One region of the Cupriavidus sp. FW305-F7 genome, then DNA from elsewhere that is predicted to be linked to it. Evidence: predicted binding sites of a transcription regulator. Region 1 holds the regulator's gene; the other holds the start of a gene.
What was found. The regulator FliA, encoded in region 1, starts transcription of late flagellar genes. The targets are predictions, from matches to a motif close to CTAAAGTTTNNNNNNNNNNNGCCGNTA.
Positions count from the first base shown of each region.

Region 2: a site for FliA is predicted at 2,376-2,402, ahead of AC3WL8_RS03645 (FliC/FljB family flagellin). Genes of this name have one in related genera too.

Region 1 is NZ_JBYSYC010000001.1:271,114-277,534, forward strand. It holds gene flgA (flagellar basal body P-ring formation chaperone FlgA) at 1-501, shown strand, start outside; gene flgM (flagellar biosynthesis anti-sigma factor FlgM) at 663-971, shown strand; gene AC3WL8_RS01235 (flagellar protein FlgN) at 977-1,438, shown strand; gene AC3WL8_RS01240 (flagellar protein FlhE) at 1,466-1,903, opposite strand; gene AC3WL8_RS01245 (RNA polymerase sigma factor FliA) at 1,903-2,619, opposite strand; gene AC3WL8_RS01250 (MinD/ParA family ATP-binding protein) at 2,716-3,510, opposite strand; gene flhF (flagellar biosynthesis GTPase FlhF) at 3,522-5,852, opposite strand; gene flhA (flagellar biosynthesis protein FlhA) at 5,863-6,421, opposite strand, start outside.
Region 2 is NZ_JBYSYC010000003.1:60,265-66,685, forward strand. It holds gene fliD (flagellar filament capping protein FliD) at 1-422, opposite strand, end outside; gene AC3WL8_RS03640 (flagellar protein FlaG) at 456-833, opposite strand; gene AC3WL8_RS03645 (FliC/FljB family flagellin) at 971-2,278, opposite strand; gene AC3WL8_RS03650 (RNA chaperone Hfq) at 2,504-2,830, opposite strand; gene AC3WL8_RS03655 (oxygenase MpaB family protein) at 3,576-4,532, opposite strand; gene AC3WL8_RS03660 (hypothetical protein) at 4,768-5,016, shown strand; gene AC3WL8_RS03665 (BON domain-containing protein) at 5,304-5,744, shown strand; gene ku (non-homologous end joining protein Ku) at 5,815-6,421, opposite strand, start outside.

The DNA of each region.
Region 1 (6,421 bases):
GATTGCCTTGCGCCCGACCCGTTCCTGCCCGCCGGCACGTCGACGTGGGGCCGCGTCTCCGTCGGCGTGCGCTGCGGCGGCGAGCGGCCGTGGGTGCGCTACATGCAGGCGCGCGTGTCGGTGCTGACTGATTACTACGTCGCCGCACGCGCGCTGGGCCCGGGCGAGCCGGTCAGCCAGGCCGATATCGAAGTCCGCCAGGGCGACCTGGGCACGCTGCCACGCGCGGTGATCACCGATCCGGCGCAGCTTGCCGGCGCGGTCACCGCCAACCGTATTGCCGCGGGCTCGCCGATACGCGCCGACCTGCTGCGCAAGGCCATCGCCGTGCGCCAGGGCCAGACCGTCACCGTGGCCGTGGAGGGCGATGCCTTCCAGATCACCAGCGAAGGCAAGGTGCTGGCCGATGCCGCCACCGGCAACACCGTGCAGGTACGCCTGCGCAGCGGCCAGGTGGTCAACGGGCTGGTACGCAGCGGCGACACCGTGGTGCTGCAGTAGCCCACCGTAAGTGCCTTGATCGTGGCCAAAAGACTGGAAACCCGTGGCAAGCGGCATGCGAAAATGCCGCCGAAACCGCTGCGCGGCGAAATCGGGGCGAGCGCCCTAAAGAATTCGCCGGCGCGACCGTAATGCCATAGGAAACCAGCAAGGAACGCCCCGTGAAGATCAACCACACCGCCTCGTCCCGGCCCGCCGACGCCCCCGCGGGCGACGCCGCCGCCCGGCCCCAGGCCGCGCCGGCCAGCGCCGCGGCGCCGTCCGCCGGCCTGAGCGTCAGCCCGCTGGCCGCCCAGGTACGCGACATCAGCGCCCGCCTGATGCAGCCCACGGACGACGATATCGACACCGCCAAGGTCGAAGAGATCCGCCAGGCCATCGCCGAGGGCCGGATCAGGATCGACCCGGGCAAGATTGCCGACGGCCTGCTCGCGACCCTGCGCGAGCTTGGCCAGGCCGAACCCCGCTAGCCCAAATGAACCAGAGCCTGATCCAGTCCCTGCAGCGCGAAACCGAAGGCATCCAGGCCTTCGGCCAACTCCTCGCCGAAGAGCGCGACGCCCTCAAGCGGGGCGACTTCCAGTCCCTGAGCGGACTGCTGACGCGCAAGGTTGAACTGGGCCAGGCCCTGTCCCGCCAGCTCAAGGCCCGCGAAGCCCAGATGGGCACGCTGGGCCTGCGCGCCGGCCCCGAAGGCCAGCTGCTCGGCCGCCAGGTCGACCCGGCCGTGGCCGACGCCTGGCGCCAGCTGATCTTCGCCGCCCGCACCGCGCGCGACGGCAACGCCCTGAACGGCGCCGTCGTCAACGCCCACCTCGACTTCACCCGCGAAGCCATCCAGGCGCTGCGCCAGCATAGTGGCGGGGATGCGGGGTTGTATGGGAAGGATGGGAAGGCTGCGGCTGGAGCGGGTGGGGTGAGTCTGGCAGCGGGTTGAAGCTCTCGCCTGATGTTCCGTTCTTTCCTACCGAAACCCCACCACCAACTCATTGCTGCGCCCCTGCAGCACCGGCACCAGGCTACCCTGCCCCGGCACCCGGAACGCGAATACAAAGCCCTTGGTGGCATCATCCCCGAAGAACGCATCGGTCTTGCCTTCCGCCTGCGGCAGCAGCACGCAGCGCTGGGCATTGCAGAGATAGGCTTGCAGTTCCAGGGGTGGGGTTTTGGCGAAGCTGTAGCGCCAGCGCACCGACGTGATGACCCCTTCTGACTGCGGCAAGACGCCGATGGGCAGGATCGGCGGCGACACAGCACGCTGTCCGCGGCCGTAGAGTGCCGGCCCGTTGACCGATCCGGTCCAGGCGTGGCGGGTGCCGCCCTCGATGGCGGCCCAGGCGCAGGCCGATACGGCAGCCAGCAGGCAGCAAGCGCCGCGCGCGGCGCGGCCCATCCTCTGCATCACAGCAAGCCGCGCAACTGGTTGCGCAGCCGCGTGATCGCCTGGCCGCGGATCTGGCACACGCGCGACTCGGTCACATCGAGCACCGCGCCGATCTCGCGCAGGTTCAGCTCCTGGTCGTAGCACAGCGACAGCACCAGCTTCTCGCGCTCGGGCAGCCGGTCGATGGCGCGGATCAGCGCCTCGCGCATGCCGCTTTCCATCAGCACGGTCAGCGGGTTGCCGTCATCGCTGCCGCCAAGGTGCCGGTCCAGGAAGTCTTCTTCGCCGGAGCGCTCGAAATCCTCGTAGTGCAGTAGCTGGCAACCATAGACCTCATTGAGCAGCAACTGGTATTCGTCCAGCGCCATCTCCATGGCCTCGGCCACTTCGGAGTCGACCGGCGCGCGCCCGAGCTTCTGCTCCAGCCCTCGCTGCGTGCGCTCGATGCGCCGGGTGAACTGGCGCAGGCTGCGCGACTGCCAGTCGTTGGCGCGCACCTCGTCAAGCATGGCGCCGCGGATGCGCTGGCTGGCATAGGTCTCAAAGCGCGCGCCGTGGGTGTCTTCATAGCGCTTGGCGGCATCCAGCAGGCCGATCATGCCGGCCTGGATCAGGTCGTCGATCTGCACGCTGGCAGGCAGCCTGGCGGCCAGTTGCAGAGCGATGCGGCGCACCAGCTGTGCATGCGCCTTGACCACATCGGCCTGTTCGAGCTTTCCCTGGATCGTGTACATGGTGCAATTCTCGTGAATGCTGGATTGCTGGACCGCCACAACGTGGGCGGGGGCTGGCTCAGGGTCTGGTTCGGTGAGATGGCATGACTGGCAGGCTCACGCCATTGCGGCTGCGGGCACGGGGGCGGACGCGTCCGCGCGCAGCGGCCAGGCGCCGATGCCGCCGGCGGTGCGGCGCAGCGCGGTGGTGGCCGGCGCCGCCGGAAACGCCTCGACCACGCAGCGCCCCAGTTGCACGCCGCGCGCCACTAGCGGGTCGGATGGCAACCAGCCCGCGCACAACGCCTCGACGCCCAGGTACTGGCTGGCCGTGCGCGCTAGATTGCGCAGGATTGCCTGCACCGTGGCCTCGCTCGCCGCCATGTTGACGATCAGGTGGAACTGGCGCCAGGCATACAGGTGATGCAGGCGCTTGATGCAGGCGTAGGCGGCGGTGATCGACGCGAGCTCAGGCCGCATTACGATCAGCACATTGTGCGCGCCGCCCGCGAGCGGCGACAGCGCGCCGTCGGCATCGACGCCGGCATCCACCAGCACGCTGCGAAAGCCACTCGCGGCAGCAGCCGACAAGGCGCTGCCCGGCACAGGCCGGCCAGCCGGCAGTACCGACAGCACGCCACCGGGACCGGTGCCTGCAGCAGCTTCCAGCGGCAGGCGGCCTGCGCTGACATCGGCCAGGGTGCCGGCGGGCCTGGCGCCGGACAGCCGCGTGGCGCGCGCCGCGGCAGCGTCTTCGTCGACCAGCAGCACGCGTTCGCCCTGCATGGCCAGCGCGTGCGATAAGCCCAGGGCCACGGTGGTCGCGCCGGCACCGCCTTCGCTGGCGACCACGGCGATACGGCGCGTCGTGCGCGGCGCCAGCATCCGGCGCAGGCTCTCGGCCTGGTCCATGGCGAGGGCGCTCACTGCAGGACCTCCATGGCTTCAGCGGACACGGCGGTGCCGCGGCCCGGATAGTTTTCCAGCACGTCGAGCAATGCCAGCATGCGGCCCATGCCTTCATTGAGCACCGTGCCCGGCACCGGCGCGCCCTGGCGCGCCGTGCGGCCAGCCAGGCGCGCGAGGAAGGCGGGCGCGGCCGCGGTCGGCGCGTGTTCCAGGCGCAGCACCGAGAGGCCCAGTTGCAGCGCGGCCAGCGCGGCGCCGGCGGCGTGGCCGCTTTCGGCGTCCTGGGCGAAGTGGTCGATGGCGTGGCGCAGCGTGCGCAGGCGCGCATCGGCTGCGTCGGTCCACAAGGCCCAGCGCGCCACCTGCGCGGCCTCCTGCGCCAGCGCCGGGTCGCACAGCAGGTAACGGGTATCCAGCAGTTCGCCGGTGGCGCGGTCGGCCAGGCGGGCCACCACCAGGCAGGCATCGATGCCGCCTTCGGGGGTGCCCTTGCCGCGCACCGGGCTGTCCGGTACGCGCACTTCGGCGCTGGCCAGCCAGCGCACGGCTTCACGCTCGCGCACGGTGTCCTCGCCGACGGCGTGGAAGGTCAGCGTGTCGGCCAGCGCATCGAGCTTCCAGGCGGCGCCGGCGCTGACTACGCGCGCGGTCTTGCGAGCGCTGGCCACCCAGCGCTCGCCGGCCTGCTGCCAGCGTGCCAGCATGGCGGCGGACGGTATGGCATCAATCAGGTTGACCACCTTGCGCGCGGCGCTCATGGCGGCGCGCAGGCTGGCGGCATCGGACTCGGCTTCGCCCAGCGGTTGGCCGGCACGGCCGGTCGAGGTCACGGTGGCGGCCAGCGGCATGCCGTCGCGGTCGGCGAACCACAGCGTGTGCTGCATCGGCTGCGGCGTGCGGCGGCCGGGCACGGCCACTTGCAGCGTGGCGGCGCTGGCCAGCACGTATTGCTCGCACTGGCGGGTCACGTCGCGGCAGACCGCTTCGCGCACCTGCTGCGACATGGCGCGCAGGGCCGGGGCGTCGGCGCCGCGCTGTTGCCACAGCGAGCGGGCCAGGTCGAGGCCCAGGCCCGCGCCATTGAGTTCTGCCACGCACTGGCTCAGCGCGTCCGCGCTGTCGCTCAGCGAGCGCAGCACCTCGTCGGCGCCGCCACGCGCGGGCACCTCGTCATCGGTGCCGGCGCTGCGCCGGCGTGCGGCGTCCGCATCGGCAAATACCGAACCGCGGCGCGGCGTCAGGAAGGCGCGCTCCACCAGCGCGGTGCTGTTGGCCAGCTCAAGGTGCTCGGGCACGCGCTGGCCGGTGGAGGCGTAGAACACCGGCAGGCGATGGCGGATCACCACGTCCAGCACCGAGCCCAGGTGGGTGGCTTCGTCCAGCTTGCTGATGATGCAGCCGTCGATGCCGCCGCCATCGGGCGCGGCGTCATGGCGGTAGGCATGCACCACTTCATTGAGGGTATCGCCGTGGCTGGCGCCGTTGAGCAGCAGCACGCGCTGCACCGGCGCGGGCACGCCGGCCAGCATGGCGATCTGTTCCGACAGGCTGCGGTCGCGCTGGCTCATGCCGACGGTGTCGATGATCACCAGGTGCTTGTCCTTCATCGCCGCCAACGCGAAGCGCAGGTCGGCGGCATCCTTCACCGCATGCACCGGCACGCCGAGGATGTCGCCGTAGATGCGCAGCTGTTCGTGCGCGCCGATACGGAAGCTGTCGGTGGTCAGCAGCGCCAGCTTGTCGGCACCGTGGCGCAGCACGAAGCGCGCCGCCAGCTTGGCCGTGGTGGTGGTCTTGCCCACGCCGGTGGGGCCCACCAGCGCCAGCACGCCGCCTTGCGCGAACAGGCTGTCCTCGTCGCCCAGCACCGGCAGCTTGCTGGCCAGTTCGGTGCGGATCCAGCCCATGGCCGCGGGGCGGTCGTAGCCCAGTGGCAGCCGCGCCAGCAGCGTGCGCGCCAGTTGCCCGGAGAAGCCGGCGCCGACCATCCATTCAAACAGGGATTCGCGCAGCGGGTCGCTGGCGGCCACGCCGTGCGCTGCCGCGCTTGCAACCGCGCTTGGGGCAGGGTTGATCCCGGCCAGCTGGCGCTCCAGCATCGCGCGCATCGATTGCAGCTCACCGCGCAGGTCGCTGATGGCGGCGGGCTCAACCACCGGCGCGGGTGGCACGTAGACCTGCGCCGTGGCCTGCACGCTGCCCAGATCCGTATCGCGCATGGCGACAATCTCCACGCCGCCCTCGATGGTGCGGTTGGACAGCACCACGGCGTCCGGACCCATGGCTTCGCGCACCTGGCGCATGGCTTCGCGGCCGTTGGCCGCGACAAACTTGGCTACGCTCATCTATGACTCCTCACGCGCCGATCATGGCGGTGATGCGGATATTGCGGTTGTCCGGCACCTCGGCATGCGACAGCACCCTCAGCTGCGGCATGGTGCGCCGCAGGAAGCGCGCCATCAGCGGGCGCAGCTGCGACGGCACCAGCAGCACCGGGTCCATGCCCATCTGTTCCTGGCGCGTGACCGCGCCCTGGGTCTGCTGCAGCAACGCATCGGCCAGGCCCGGCTCGATCCCGCCACCATTGGTCAGAGCCTGCGACAGCACGCGCTCCAGGCCGGCATCCAGGCCGATCACCTGCAGGTCGGCGTTGTTCGGGAACAGCTGCTGCGTGATGGCGCGGCCCAGCGCCACGCGCACCATCGCGGTCAGCTCGTTCGGGTCGCTGATCTTGGGCGCATGCTCGGCCACCACATCCAGGATGGTGCGCATGTCACGGATGGGCACGCCTTCGTCCAGCAGGTTCTGCAGGATCTTCTGCAGCGCGGTCAGCGAAATGGCCTTCGGCACCAGGTCTTCGGTCAGCTTGGGCGAGTCCTTGGCGATGCGGTCCAGCAGCGCCTGCACTTCCTGG
Region 2 (6,421 bases), on a different contig from region 1:
GTGGCGGCGCCACCGGTGGCCAGCGCTTCGCCGAAGTCGAACACGAGCTCGCCGCCGCCGATCGCGGCCTTCTGGTCGGCAACGTTGCTGCTCACCAGCGACTGCGCGGTGGCCAGCGTGTTGACAGTAATGCTGTAGCTGCCAGGCACGGCGTTGGCAGCGGTGGTGACGGTCATCACGTCCGTGTTGCCGACGCTGGCCTTTACGGCGCCGAAGGTGGCAGCATCGGACAGCTTCTTCGCCGCGCCCTGGTAGGCATCCAGCACGCTTTGCACCTGACTGTAGGCCGACAACTTGGTCTGGTAGCTCTTGGCCTGCGCATTGATGGCGTCAAGCGGTGCCTGCTCGGCCTTCTGCAGCTGGTCCAGCAGATCGCTCAGTTGCAGGTTGGAACCGATGCCGATGGAGGAGATCGTTGCCATATTATTGTCTCGTCTTCAACTGATATTCAGGGCTCAGGCCGCGTGGTTGATGAACAACCCCTGCAGCTTGTCGATGGCGCGGGCAATGCGCAGCACCTCTTCGGTGGGCATCTGCCGGATCAGGTCGCCGGTTTCCTTGTCGATCACCTTGGTGATGACGCGGTGCGTGGCGTCGTCGATCTCGAAGCGCAGGCCGATGGTGGTGGTCTTGAGCGCGTCGACCAGCTCGCCGATGGCGGCGCTGGTTTCCAATCCCTGGGCGGCTTCTGTGTGGTCGCTGGTTACGGCACGATCCTGTCGCTGCGTAGCCTGGCTGGCCATGGTGGTGGCGCCGCCAGACGGCATGGCAACGGCTAAGCCTTCGGCTGGCATCCGCACGGTAAAGGGGTTCACTGTCGGGGGAGGCGCCATCGAATACTCCGTCCGGGTTGGGAGGGTTCAGTTCCAGGAGAAACGCTTTGCAGGCAGTCGGGCTGCCTGCGAAATGCTCCTCGGGCAAAAAGGCCGGGCCTTGCGGCCCAGCCTTCTTGCGCGTTTCGCCGACGCGATTAACGCAGCAGCGACAGCACGCCTTGGGTGGTCTGGTTGGCTTGCGCCAGGACCGACGTACCAGCCTGTTGCAGGATGTTCGCGCGGGTCATGTTCGACACTTCCGTTGCGTAGTCAGCGTCCTGGATGCGCGAGCGCGACGAGGACAGGTTGGTCACGGTGGTGCCCAGGTTCGAGATGACGGAGTCAAAACGGTTCTGGACTGCACCCAGCGAGCTGCGCAGGTCGTCGACTTGCTTCAGCGCGGCGTCGATCTTCTTCAGCGCGTTGCCGGTGGGAACGCCCGTGAATTCGGCCGTGGGGGTGGCGCCGCTCAGGGAGATCGTGCCAACGGCCACGTTGAGCGTGGGGGCTGCACCGCCGTCGACCAGCGTATTGGCAGCGACGTAGTTCTTGCCCTGCACGGTGACGTAGCCCGTGGCAGCGCCTGTAGCATCGTTGGCAACGCGCACCAGTTGGTCTTGCAGCGTGACGGCGGCGCTGATGCCATTGGCGGTGTCGTCGAACGCAACATCGGCTTCGTTGAGCTTCACGGCCCCGGTGGTACGGTCGACCGAAGCGGCAAAGTAGTCGTCACCAGCCTTCACGACGAACTGGCCCGAGTTCGCACCGGCAGCCGTCTTGACTTCGTGCAGTTCGAGGTCCGCTGCGGCGAAGGTCTTGCCGGTTGCGGCGTTGATCTTGGTGACGTCGCCTGCAGCGAAGCTCACGTTGAACGAACCGGTACCAGCGGCAGCGTTGATCGTGGTGATCTTCGGGCCAACGTCCAGCGAGTTCTTGGCCACCGAGAAGCCGCTCAGGCCCAGCGTGGTCCTGTCGATCTGCTTCAGATCGATGGAGATGGTTTCGCCGTCGTTGGCGCCAACCTGGACGGACAGCTTGTTGCTGCCGGCCAGAACCTTGACGCCGTTGAAGTCGGTCTGTTGCGACGTACGGTCGATTTCAGACAGGCGCTGGTTGATTTCATCCTGAATCGACTTCAGGTCAGACGACGAGTTCGAACCCGTGGCCGCCTGGACCGACAGTTCACGAATACGTTGCAGGTTGTTGTTGACTTCGGTCAGCGCGCCTTCCGTCGTTTGTGCCAGCGAGATGCCGTCGTTGGCGTTGCGCTGGGCTTGCGTCAGGCCGCGGATGTTCGAGGTAAAGCGGTTGGCGATGGCCTGGCCGGCGGCGTCGTCCTTGGCGCTGTTGATGCGCAGGCCCGACGACAGGCGCTGGATCGCCGTGTTCAGCGACGATTGCGACGTGTTCATGTTGTTCTGAGTCATCAGAGACAACGAATTGGTGTTAATGACTTGCGCCATGGTACGACTCCTATATGCAAAGTTTTGGGCATTCCGGCTAGTGCCGTAACGTTGGCGGCCTGCTTTGCAGGGCGTAGAGTGCCTCCGTTGCTTGGGTTATCGACCGGGCAAGGGAAAGGTTTAGAGTGATCTCCGCGATAGTTTCGCGGGGTGCCGGCAGGGCGGGCGGAGGCCCGGCGCGGCAGGGGGCGCCGGAGCGGGAAGGCGTGTGGGGCGGGCGTTGGCCTAGCGGCGCTTGCGGGTGCGGGGGATGTAGATCGGCAGGAAGTCCGGCGCCGGGGCCGGATCCGGTGCCACCACCGGCGCGTCCGGCGCATTGGCCAGCGTGACCAGGCAGATGGCCCGCTTGTAGACCACCGTGGGCCGGATGTCGTCCGGCTGCCGGCCAAGCAGCACCACGTAGTCGTCGGACGCCAGCACGAGGCCCTGCAGTCGCGCGCCGTTGGACAGGTGGACGATCACAGGCGCCTGGCTGGTGCTGTACGCTGCAAATTGCTGGTGCTGCAGTTGCTTTCGGCTCGGTGACCTGGGCCGGGTTTCCTTCTTCTTCACAACGACTCCGGAAGAGCCCACTAGGGTTCTGGCGGCTGATAATGGTCCGTTGGCCGGCGGCTTGGGGTGCGGCGCGGCCAGGGCGGCAGGGGAAACATCCGCTCTCGGTAGCTGCGGCGTCGCCGGTTGGTGCTGCCAGAAGAGAAGGGGAATACTTCGGGGCTGAGAGTAACAAAGTTCTACAAGCGTTGACGAACCGCGCGCCAATTCGGATCTAGAGTCTTTGCTCTATAAAATGTGTTGCTCTCGAAGCTTGGATATTGTAACAGATTGTGCGCTGCCGCATGCTGCGGCGAGGGATGCAGGCCGGCAGGCCCGGTGTGGACGGGGCCCGTGAGGAAATTGCCAGCCCATGCGAAAAATGCCCTGATGTAGCGTCAGGGCCCAAATTATCAAAAGTGCGCAAACGATCTCATATCGCATGAGGGAATCCCCTGATAGAAACGGGATTTACACCTCATGTAAGCGCGTTTATATTCTTGGCAAGAGCCTTTCGGCTCGAGCAGTCCTGGAAAGCCTACGAGCACCCCGCGCGTAGGCTTCTTTTTTTGCCTGCGTCGTTTGAATCGCGCTCTGTGGCGCTGTGGCTGGTGCGGCTGGTAAATCCGACCGGCCGTTCGGAATGCCGAGGCAGATTTAACGCCACTTTCGCGGCGCGCAATCCTCCGAAATGCGAGGGTTTTTGCCGCCAATTCTCATTTCCCTTCAAGAAGTGTCCGCTGAACGCCGATAGCCGGCGCGGCCCTCAGCCGGCCGTGGTGGCGGTGCCGCGGGCCACGCGCCGCCGTGCACGCGCTGCCAGGCCGGCGCCCAGCACCCAGCGAAGCGCCGGTGCCAGCACATGCATGCCCGCGAGTGCGGCCGGGCGCCGTATCGAAGGGCCGTCCAGATCGAGCTGGTGCCGTGCCCACGGCGGCAGGAGGGCGATGCCGCCGTGGGCCATGATGCGCACCGCCGGCTGCAGCAGCGGGTTGGCCACCGGCATCTTCCGCACCAACCGCACCACTTCGCTGGTGCGTTCGCTGGCCAGCAGCGCAGGCCGCATGGCCTCAAGGTAGGCCGTGACTTCGGCGCGCGAGCGCGGCACGTCGGCCGCGCCCAGCATCTCGGCGATGCGCGCGACCTCGTCGTAGTAGCGATCCTGCTCGGCGCTGCTCAGTGGCCCGACATAGCGCAGGTAGCCAGCCAGGAAGCTCGAGACCTCGGCCACGTGCACCCACGTCAGCAACGCCGGATCGGAGGCTGCATAGTGCCGCCCGTCCGGAGCCACGCCAATCACGCCGGCATGGATGCGCCGTACGCGCCCGATCAGCGCCATGGCATCGGCACGGCTGCCGTAGGTGGTGCCGGCGATGAACTGCGCGGTGCGCCCCAGGCGCCCCTGCATGTCGGTGCGAAAGCTGGAGTGGTCCCAGACCCCGGCCAGCGCCAGCGGATGCAGCGTCTGCAGCAGCAGCGCGCTGACGCCGCCCGCGAGCATTGCCGGAAAGTCGGCGTGCACGCGCCAGCAGACCGCGTCGGGCCCGAACAGGCCGGGATCGCCCGGTGGGTTGTCGTAGTCGAGGGTCAGGCCGGAATTGCTGCGGGTCAGCGCGCGCACGTGCGCGCCAGCGCGCTCACGCAGCCTGGTGGAGAGATGGTTCAGCGGCCCGCGTCCTGGCTGCGCAGGGCGGCCGGCGGCGGGGTCGGTAAAGCTGGACAAGGCCGGTGGTGCCTGGATGGGGAAGTCAGGGCCAGCATACACGGGATGCGGGACGATGTGCGCGCGGTCATGCCGGTGCGCTTGCCGCAAAAAGGGCCGGAGCCCCCTTGCGGGAGTCCCGGCCTGCCAATCTCCGGCGTATGCCCCTGCGGCCGCACCGCATGTTGCTGCCGCACATACCCGGAAAGCTGCCTGTTGTCGTGGCTGTCGCTGGTTACGGCTGGCGTTGTCCGCCTTGCTGGCCACCCTGGCCGCTTTGCTGGCCGCTGCGTTGGCCACTTTGCTGGCCCGGTTGCGAGCTGCCGCGATCCTGCTGCTGTTGTTGGTCCTGCTTGCGGTCCTGGTTACCCATCTGACCGCCGCCTTGTTGTTGTCCCGGCTGTTGCTGGCTGCCGCGTTGGCCAGATTGTTCCTGCTGCTTCTGATCCTGCGGCTTCTGGCCCGACTGCGATTGACCCGGCTGTTGCTGCTGTCCCATTGCTAGCTCCTTGACGCGGCGAACTGCCGCGTTCCCTGATTCGCAATCGCCGTGCCAAGCATGGAAGGACCCGGGTGCCGCCGGCATCGGCCTGTAGCGCGCGATGCAGCACACCGTGCGGCGGGCGCTTTTACAACGGGCGGCCCGATTTACACACCCTGGGTCCCGTCAGGGACGCCTGGCGCGGCCTGGCCGGCAGGTATGGAGCTTGCTGAAAAATGGCTTACCAGTGGTTCCGCGTGCCAGGCAAGGCACGGCAGCGGATGCGCTGGTGACCCGAACAGGAGGCAGCCATGCGTTTTTCCCGAATCCCCGCGCGCACGGTGCGGATGGTCTGTGTTGCTGCGGCGCTGGCGGCGGCCGGCAGCGCGCTGGCGCTCGACAAGAGCGGCCTGATCTTGGTTGCGGCGGACAATACCCCTGCGGCGCCCGTCAATTCCGCGCCGGGCATGCCAGGCCGTGCCGACCCTGACCGGGGCGCCGCCTCGGACATGAGCGTCGACAAGACCAAGCGCGCCGTCGAGGACAGCGCCATCACCACCAAGATCAAGACCAAGCTGCTCACGACCAAGGACCTCAAGTCCACCGCCATCCATGTGAAGACCCAGCAGGGCACGGTCGACGTGAGCGGCACGGTGCCGAGCCAGCAGCAGCACGACATGGCGCTGGACGCGATCCGCAGCGTCGAGGGCGTGACGTCGGTCAATGACAACCTGAAGGTGTCGTCGCGCTGAGACATTGCTCCCTCTCCTGCAAGCGGGAGAGGGAGAACCCCATCGGGATTTGGCGAACCGCAGCGCCGGCCTAAGCCGCGTGCTTCCTGCGCGTAGTGCCTGCACTCTTGCGCGCGGCCGGCGCGTGCGACTCGCGCTTGGCCGGTGCGCGCTTGGTCTTGGCGGCAGTGCTGGCGCCCTTGGCAGGCGGGGTCGCAGCCCGCTTTGCAGCGGGCTGCTTACTGGCGGCGGCATGCCGCGCAGGGGTCTTGCGGCGCGCGGGCGCGGCGCCTTCCTTGTCTTCCTTGCCGCGCTGGCCCAGGCTCTGGCGCAGCAGCGCCACCATGTCGATGACCTTGGCGCCCTGGCGCGGCGCTTCTTCCTCTGCCGCAGGCGGGGTCAGCTGGTGGGTCTTGCCGGAATCGATCTTTTCTTCGATGCGCGCCATCAGGTCGTCACGATAGCTGTCGCGGTACTGTTCCGGCTCCCAGTCTTCGCTCATGTCGTCGACCAGCTTGGTGGCCATCTCGATCTCGCGCGCGTGCGCGCCGGTGGGTTTGCCGGTGGCTGCCTTGGGCAGGCGCAGTTCAGAGATGGGCAGCACCTCGTCGGCAAAGCGCATAGTGTTGAGCACGAGCGCGTCGCCGTGCACCAGCATCGCGGCCAGGTGCTGGCGGGCGCGCAGCACCACCAGCGCC